Regions from separate parts of the Streptomyces huasconensis genome, predicted to be linked through region 2. Evidence: riboswitches for the same ligand, from Rfam matches in the RefSeq annotation. Region 2 holds a riboswitch; the other holds the start of a gene.

What was found. Region 2 has a riboswitch for cobalamin ahead of J2N69_RS02965 (GHMP family kinase ATP-binding protein). Riboswitches for the same ligand answer to the same signal wherever they lie in the genome.
Region 1: another riboswitch for cobalamin. It lies ahead of J2N69_RS24775 (ribonucleoside-diphosphate reductase subunit alpha); the one in region 2 lies ahead of J2N69_RS02965 (GHMP family kinase ATP-binding protein).

The regions. Positions count from the first base shown of each region.
Region 1 is NZ_CP086119.1:5,400,727-5,405,150, forward strand. Features, by position in the region: gene J2N69_RS24775 (ribonucleoside-diphosphate reductase subunit alpha) at 1-2,381, opposite strand, end outside; adenosylcobalamin-variant (AdoCbl-variant) riboswitch at 2,528-2,625, opposite strand; gene J2N69_RS24780 (GNAT family N-acetyltransferase) at 2,699-3,202, opposite strand; gene mctP (monocarboxylate uptake permease MctP) at 3,280-4,424, opposite strand, start outside.
Region 2 is NZ_CP086119.1:677,293-681,716, forward strand. Features, by position in the region: gene J2N69_RS02950 (GNAT family N-acetyltransferase) at 307-891, shown strand; gene J2N69_RS02960 (ferric reductase-like transmembrane domain-containing protein) at 1,138-2,124, opposite strand; cobalamin riboswitch at 2,384-2,621, shown strand; gene J2N69_RS02965 (GHMP family kinase ATP-binding protein) at 2,818-3,720, shown strand; gene J2N69_RS02970 (cysteine synthase family protein) at 3,717-4,424, shown strand, end outside.

The DNA.
Region 1 (4,424 bases), 4.7 Mb from region 2:
GGGTTTTCCAGGGAGCAGGCGACGGCCTCTTCGGCCGTGACCTGCGCGGGGACGGGAGCGGCGGCGGTGTTCGAGCCGCCGGCCGCGCGGGCGATGCGCGTGGCGGGGCGCGAGCGCAGGTAGTACGTCGTCTTCAGGCCCTGCTGCCAGGCGTACGCGTACATCGAGGAGAGCTTGCCGATGGTCGGCGTCTCCAGGAAGAGGTTCAGCGACTGCGCCTGGTCGAGGAACGGGGTGCGCGCGGCGGCCATGTCGATCAGGCCGCGCTGCGGGATCTCCCAGGCCGTGCGGTAGAGCGCGCGGACGTCCGCGGGAATCCAGCTGAAGCCCTGCACCGAGCCGCTGGCCTCGCGCAGCGCCTCGCGGGTCTGCTCGTCCCAGACGCCGAGCCGCTTCAGCTCCTGGACCAGGTAGGCGTTGACCTGGAGGAACTCGCCGGACAGCGTCTCGCGCTTGAAGAGGTTGGAGACCTGCGGCTCGATGCACTCGTAGACACCCGCGATGGACGCGATGGTGGCGGTCGGCGCGATGGCCAGCAGCAGGGAGTTGCGCATGCCGGTCTCGGCGATGCGGGCCCGCAGCGCGTCCCACCGCTCCGGCCAGGTCAGCTCGACGTCGTAGTGGTCGGGGTGCAGCACGCCGCGCGCGGTGCGGGTCTTCTCCCAGGCGGGCAGCGGGCCCTCCCGCTCGGCGAGGTCGGCCGACGCCTCGTACGCGGCGAGCATGATCCGCTCGGCGATGCGGGTGGACAGGGCGCGGGCCTCGGGGGAGTCGAACGGCAGCCGCAGCTGGAAGAAGACGTCCTGGAGGCCCATCGCGCCGAGGCCCACCGGGCGCCACTTGGCGTTGGAGCGGCCGGCCTGCTCGGTCGGGTAGAAGTTGATGTCGACCACGCGGTCGAGGAACGTCACGGCGGTGCGGACCGTCTCGTCAAGACGCTCCCAGTCGATGTCCCGGATCGCCGTGTCCACGAACGCGCCGAGGTTCACCGAGCCGAGGTTGCACACGGCCGTCTCGCCGTCGTCCGTCACCTCCAGGATCTCGGTGCAGAGGTTGGAGGAGTGCACGGTGTGGCCGGGCTCCGCCGTCTGGTTGGCGGTGCGGTTGGCGGCGTCCTTGAACGTCATCCAGCCGTTTCCGGTCTGCGCGAGGGTGCGCATCATGCGGCCGTACAGGTCCCGGGCCGGGATGGTCTTCTTCGCGAGCCCGGCGGCCTCCGCCTCGCGGTAGGCGGCGTCGAACTCCTCGCCCCACAGGTCGACGAGGTCGGGCACGTCGGCCGGGGAGAACAGTGACCAGTCCTGGTCGGCGGCGACGCGGCGCATGAACTCGTCCGGAATCCAGTGCGCGAGGTTGAGGTTGTGCGTGCGGCGCGCGTCCTCACCGGTGTTGTCGCGCAGCTCCAGGAACTCCTCGATGTCGGAGTGCCACGTCTCCAGGTAGACCGCGGCCGCGCCCTTGCGCCGGCCGCCCTGGTTCACGGCGGCGACCGAGGCGTCCAGGGTCTTCAGGAACGGCACGATGCCGTTGGAGTGCCCGTTCGTGCCGCGGATCAGCGAACCCCGGGACCGGATGCGGGAGTACGAAAGGCCGATGCCGCCCGCGTGCTTGGAGAGCCGCGCGACCTGGTGGTAGCGGTCGTAGATGGAGTCCAGCTCGTCCAGCGGGGAGTCGAGGAGGTAGCAGGAGGACATCTGCGGGTGGCGGGTGCCGGAGTTGAAGAGCGTCGGCGAGGAGGGCAGGTAGTCCAGGCGGCTCATCAGGCCGTACAGCGCGGCGACCTCGTCCACGGCGGCGGCGCCGTCGTCCTTGGCCAGACCGCTCGCGACGCGCAGCATGAAGTGCTGCGGGGTCTCGATGACCTGCCGGGTGATCGGGTGGCGCAGCAGATAGCGGCTGTGCAGGGTGCGCAGGCCGAAGTACTCGAACCGGAAGTCGGCGCCGTCGGCGAGCGCGGCGACCACCAGCGCGTCGAGCCGGGCCGCGTGCGCCGTCACGAAGGACGCCGTGCGGTCGGCGATGAGCCCCTCGCGGTGGCCGACCGCCACGGAGTCGGTGAAGGAGCGCACGCCCTGCGTGGCCGCCTCCTCGCGGATGCCGATCGACAGGAGCCGGGCCGCCAGCTTCGAGTACGCCGGGTCCTCGGCGATGAGCCCCGCGGCCGCCTCGGTCGCCAGTTCCCGCAGCTCCGAGAGGTCCGCCTTGGCCGAGCGGCCGCGCAGGGCGGCGGCGGCGACCCGGCCGGGGTCGGCGTCGGGGAGGTCGGCGGTGAGATCGGTCAGGGTGCGCAGCAGCGCGGCCCCTGGCCCGTCGGTTCCCTCGGCACCCTGGGCGGTGGGCGTCGACGGCGCTGACGCGGGTTCGGCAGGCGCGATGGTCACGTGGGGGGCACTCCCTCGCTCGGCTCTGGGCCAGGGGGAGGCGGACGGCACACACGGGCGCACCCGGGCAGGGCGGCGTACCGCGTCCACCGGCCCACTCCACGAGGCCCGGACGGTCGGCACCCGGGCCGGACGGCACGGGTGCACTGTCGGCAGGTCATCGGACTCCGCGTACGCCGAATGCGTACACATGCACCGTTGCGGGACAGTTCCGGACTTGCACCGGATTTCCCTGCGGCGACAGCGAGCACGAGCATACATCTTGTGCCGGGCCTGAGAAGCGGGCCCACATCTTGTGTCGGCTCGCGGAGTGGTGGCTAGAGCTTCAGCGCGTACGCCAGCAGCGGCACCGTCTCGATCGGCCGCCAGTCACGCTCGGGCGTCCGTACGAACCCGAGGCGCTCGTACAGCCGGTGGGCGGCGTGCATGGACCTCTGCGTGGACAGCACGAGCGAGGTGCGGCCCGCTTCCTTGGCGCGTCGCACGCACTCCCGTACGAGCGCTTCGCCGGCGCCCCGGCCGCGCGCCTCGGCAGAGACGGCGAGCATCCGTATCTCCGCGTCGTTCGCGCCCGCGATGTCGGCCATCGGCCCGCCGGAGGGGACGTAGGTGACGCCGCCGAGCACCTTGCCCGCCACCTCGGCGACGAGGATCTCGGCGTGCGCCGCGCGTCCCGGCACGTCCCGCAGCACGGCGAGGTAGGGGTCGTCCTCCCCGAAGTCCAGGTGGCCGCCGTCGAGATAGGCCTGCGCGGTGAGGGCGCCCAGCGCCTCGTACTCCTCGGGGAGGGCCCGCCTGATCGTGAGGGTCGTCGTGTCCATGGGCCGCAGTGTGCAACACGGGTACGACAGAGGGCCGCCGGTTTTTCCGGCGGCCCTCCGTCGCGGCGGGGCGGGGCTCAGTGCCCGGCGCCCGCGGTCGCCTTGGGCAGTTCCTCCATGACGCCCGGGTCGCCCGCGTCGGCGGTGTAGTCCCCGGGGGAGGTCTCGTCGACGCCGTCCGGGGCCTTCAGCGCCTTCAGGACGAAGGTGAGGACCACGGTCACGATGACGTTCAGGACGAACGCGGTGAGGCCGATGTAGCCGATCTCGCCGATGCCCGGGATCGTGTCCGAGGAGCCGCCGAAGTGCTTCTGCGTCGGCGACGCGACGCCGTACGCGGCCAGTGTGCCGTAGACCATGCCGACCGCCCAGCCGCCCAGCAGCGCCCAGCGGTGGAACCAGCGCGTGAAGAGGCCGCCGACCAGCGCGGGCATCGTCTGGAGAATCCAGATGCCGCCGAGCAGCTGGAAGTTGATCGCGACCGTCTTGTCCATGGTGAGGACGAAGACGAGCGCGCCGACCTTCACCAGGAGCGAGACCAGCTTGGAGACCTTGGTCTCCTGCGCGGGCGTCGCGTCGGGCCTGATGAAGTCCTTGTAGATGTTGCGGGTGAAGAGGTTCGCGGCCGCGATCGACATGATGGCCGCCGGGACCAGCGCGCCGATGCCGATGGCCGCGAACGCCACGCCCGTGAACCAGTCGGGGAACATGTCCTCGAACAGCTGCGGGATCGCCAACTGGCCGTTCTCCACCTTGACCCCGGCCGCGATCGCCATGAAGCCGAGCAGCGCCAGCAGGCCGAGCATCAGCGAGTACAGCGGCAGGATCGTGGTGTTGCGGCGGATCACGTCACGGCTCCTGGACGAGAGCGTCGCGGTGATCGAGTGCGGATACATGAACAGCGCCAGCGCCGAACCGAGCGCGAGCGTCGCGTACGTCCACTGCCCGGCCTCGGCGGGCGCGAGCGCGCCGCGCGGTTTGTCGGTCGCCGGGTTGGTCTGCGCGAAGGCGTCGCCGGCCTTGGCGAAGATGTCGTCGAAGCCGCCCAGCTTGATCGGGATGTAGATGATCGCGACGACGATGACGAGGTAGATCAGGCCGTCCTTCACGAACGCGATCAGCGCGGGCGCGCGCAGCCCCGACGAGTAGGTGTACGCGGCGAGCACCGCGAAGGCGATCAGCAGCGGCAGGTCCTTGATGAACCAGTTGGTGTCCGGGCCCC
Region 2 (4,424 bases):
CGGGCTCGTATGCACGTCGGAGTGCACCTGCCGCCCGACTTGATTCATGGCCATTTGAGGATGCGGACCACGACAGGGGGCGATGGCATGGCCCATGTTGCTGGCACGGCTATCGCCATGCGTGCTGCGATCATCTGTCGGCCCGTGTAATCACGGCGTCGGAGCCGTCCTGGATGAGCCGGTGACGGTACCGCGCGGACATCGGGCGCCGCTGGTCGGCTCCTGGCATACCCCCTACGTCACTTCGGGGACCTTATTGCACACTGTTTGCAACAACGTCTACATTGCAGGAAAGGGAAGGTTCTTGTGAACTCTCCATCGGTTCCCGACGTGCAGGTGCTGCGCGGCGGCGATGTTCTCGCCCACTCCGACGCCCTGCGCTCGGTCTACCTCGACGCCTTCAGCGCGCCGCCATGGAATGAGGACGAGGAGCAGGCCGCCGAGTTCGCCGAGCGCCTCCGTGATGACGCGCGGCGCCCCGGTTTCACCGCCGCGCTGGCCGTCGCCGGCCGGGACGTGCTCGGCTTTGCCAGCGGGTGGACGACCCTCACGCCCTTCCCCACGGACCGCTGCTATCCGCAGGTCGCCGCGGGTCTTGGCGCTCGCCGCACGAACGACTGGCTGTGCGGCGCCTTCGAAGTGGACGAACTCGCCGTCCGGCCCGGCGCGCACGGCAGCGGGCTCGCCGGGAGACTGCTGGCGGCGGCCACCGAGGGCGCCCCCGATGGCCGCTCCTGGCTGCTCACCTCCGTGCGGACGCCGCGGGCCATGGCCTTCTACCACCGCCAGGGCTGGGCTCAAGCCACCCATCCCTCCGCCGACGGCAAGGGCATCGTCGTCTTCCTCGGCCCGCGCCATCCCGCCCGGGGTCTCGTCCCGTTGCCTCTCTGAACGCCAACGGTCCTTGCCATCAGGAACTCGTGCGGCGGCACGGCGGGTTGGAGGTGTACAGGGCGAGGATTTCCGGCCGAGGAGCGATGCCAGTGCCGCCCGCCCGTACTCATCCAGGCGGCGATGTCCTCCGTAGCGGCCTTTGTGCCGGGTACGCCGAACCACCCCTCTCTCCAGGGAGACCCGCCCACAGTGGCGGGACAGGACCGCGCCGGATTCGCACCGGCACCCGCCGGCCGCCGTGGATCACTCGGGCTCGTGGGTGTGCGGACTCGTCGAGGGCGGCTCGGCCGGCCGTTCCCGGCCGCCGTCATGGCCGGACGCCACCACGACGAGCAGACCCACCACCACGGCCCCGGTGGCCACTCGGCCGACGGCTCGCCCCGCCCAACCCAGCAGCGACACGCCCTCGCGTCGTTGCCATGGGCCCAGTCGCTCAGACCGCCGAGAGGGCCGCATCAGACGTAGCAACAGCAGCGCGGCGACGGGGAGTTGCAGGAGCCACAGCACGGTGCGCGGCCACTCGCCGTACCAGACGTTGGTGCCGTACAGCAGGGTGTGCCACACGCTCAGGACGTACACGACGATCACGAAACGGTGCAATCGCCGCCAGGTGTTCGCGCCGATGCGGTGCCGGACGTAGAACAGCAGTCCGAGCGGGACGGCCAGGTACAGGGCCCCTTGTCCGATGGGGATGGCGATCCGGCCGGTGCCGGAGTCGTACCAGCCGGGCACGAAGGTGTCCGCGAAGCCCGCCCACAGCCGTTCGGCCCACGCCAACTGGGCTTCGTACCGTACGAGTTCGGCCGCGAACATCAGGGCGTGGGCGCACATCAGGGCCATGGTGGTCAGGCTCGTGGTGCGGTGCCAGCGTTCCAGGGCCTGCCGGGTGGCGGGCAGGCTGTCGGGGCGCGGCCCCGACAGCAGCAGACCGAGCATGACCGTGCCCCAGGCCCACAACAGGCCCGACCAGCCGAACGCCTGGCTGAGCAGGTACATCCAGTACGTGCCCGGGTCGTCCATGAACGGCATGACCGCGACCGTCGCCGAGTCACCCGACTCCATGCGCGCGTACAGGAACGCGAAGACGGCACCCGTGACCAGGACCGCGGCACCCGCGTCGGGCAGCGCGGCCCGCAGATCGGCGCTCAGGGCGACGCGGTCGGGCGGGCGCCGGTCAGGAGCGGGCGGCGCGGTCGCACCGTCGTCCCCCTGCGTCATTTCTGGCAGCATCGCGGGCCTTCCGGGGCGCGGGACACCGACGGGGCGGTGTGCGCGTGTGATGGGAGAAACCAGTGTGGCCGAGGCGGCTGCGAATACCGAGGCCGCATCCGGCCAGAGCGGCTTCCGAAGCCGACCGATCCGTCCCGGAGCTCTGAACAACAGGCCGTGAAACCGACCGATCCGTCCCGGAACTCTGCACAACAGGCGGTGACCGATCGCATTCGGACAACTGGTGATACGCCCCCTGCCGCAGGAGCACGAGCCGCCCTACGCTGAGCCTGCAGTCGGTTCGTGCCTCCTGTCCCCGACCGGGCATTCGGCGCGACGCAAGAGGGAACCCGGTGGGAATCCGGGACTGTCCCGCAGCGGTGAGTGGGAACGAAAGCCGTCAACAGCACTGGGCCCGTGTCTGGATGGGGCCGGGGAAGCGACGGCCGGTAGGTGCCCTCCGGATCTCCGGTGAGCGAGCCCACGAGTCCGAAGACCTGCCACTGCGCCCGCGCCTGAAACGCGGGCAGTGCACGGTGACCTCGAGGACTGGGTTGGCGGTACGGACAGCTGCGCGGCGTTGGCCGCGCCGCGCCTCCTTCCCGGACACGTTCGGGGCTCGGGACCAGGAGGGGACATGTCCGTGACCACGCGAACTCTCGCCATCCGTGCCGGATGCCGGTCTGCCTGCCCATCGGCGGACCGGACAGGGCGGTGCTGATACCCGCCCGGGAGCCCGGCAGGACGCGGCGGCAGCCGGGCCGCACGGTGTCGGGCGTCTGTCACGGCACCCTGGGCGAGCTGTACCAGGGCCCGCTGCGGGCGGGGCCCGATCCGGACATCGCGGTGGTGTCCTTTCCCGTGGACCGTCATTCCTGGGTGCACTTCACCCCGGGAACGCATGCGCCGAACCGGCTGCCCCTCGGAGAGAAGACCGCGACCGCGGCCCGGCTCTTCCTGGAGCACTTCGGCCTCACGCTGCCACCGGGCCACTGGGATACCCACTCCGACCTCCGGGTGGGCGTGGGCATGGCGAGTTCCACCGCCGACATCGTGGCGACGCTGCGCTGTCTGTTCAGGATTTTCGCCCTGCCGTACGACAAGGACGTGGTGCTGCGGATCCTGACGGCGATCGAGCGGGCCGACAGTGTCTTTCTCGACGAGTTCGCGCTGTACCTCAGCGGCCGGCACCGCGTGATCCGGCGGCTGGGCACGGACATCGGCTTCCACACCGCCTACATCACCGAGCCCGGGACGGTGGACACCGCCGCCGTCACCGGCCTGCTGCTGGAGCACTACCGGCGGCACGGGGAGGAGTACGAGCACTGCCTGACGGACCTGCTCAAAGGCTTCGCCTCCGGCGACCCGGCCGCCGTCGCACGCGCGGCCACCGCCAGCGCCGCCCTCTCCCAGAACGTGCTGCCCAAGGCGGCGTTCGACAGCATGCTCGCGCACCGCGAGCGGTTCGGCGCCGACGGCGTCTTCGTCGCCCACACGGGCTGCCTGATCGGCTACCTCTTCCCCACCCGCCTCGACGCCGACACCAAGTCGGACCTGTCCGCCTACTTCCACACGCTCGGCCACCAGTGCTCTTTCACCCATGGAGGTTACGGGTGATCCACCCCCACATCGCCGACGCCCTGAAAGTCCCCGATCTCGTCCGGCTCACCGACGGCCTCGTCCTGATCAGGTTCGAGTCGATGAAGATCTACTCGGCGCTCGCCGCCGTCCGCCACCTACTGGAGCGGGGCACGATCCGCCCGGGACAGACCCTGATCGACAGCTCCAGCGGCATCTACGCCTACGCCCTGGCCTTGGCCTGCCACCGCTACGGCATGCGCTGCCACATCGTCGCGTCCACCACCGTCGACACCACCACCCGTACCCAACTGGAGATTCTCGGCGCCACGGTCGAACAGGTCAGCCCCTCGAAGAACCTGAAACTGGACCAGGAGCTGCGCGTGCGGCGCGTGACGGAAATCCTCGCCGAACACCCGGGCTGGCACTGGATGCGGCAATACCACGACGACGTCCACTACCTCGGCTACCACGAGGTCGCCGACCGCATCAGGACCACGTTCCCCGAGGCCGCGCTGACCGTCGTCGGAGGCGTGGGGTCCGGGGCCTCGACGGGCGGTCTCGTGGAACGCCTGCGCGCCACCGATCCGTCGGTACGGCTGGTCGGCGTGCAGCCCTTCGGGAGCGTCACCTTCGGCAGCCAGGACCACCACGACCCCGAGGCGATCATCGCCGGCATCGGCTCGTCGATCGTCTTCGACAACGTCCGCCACCACCTCTACGACGCCCTCCACTGGCTGGAC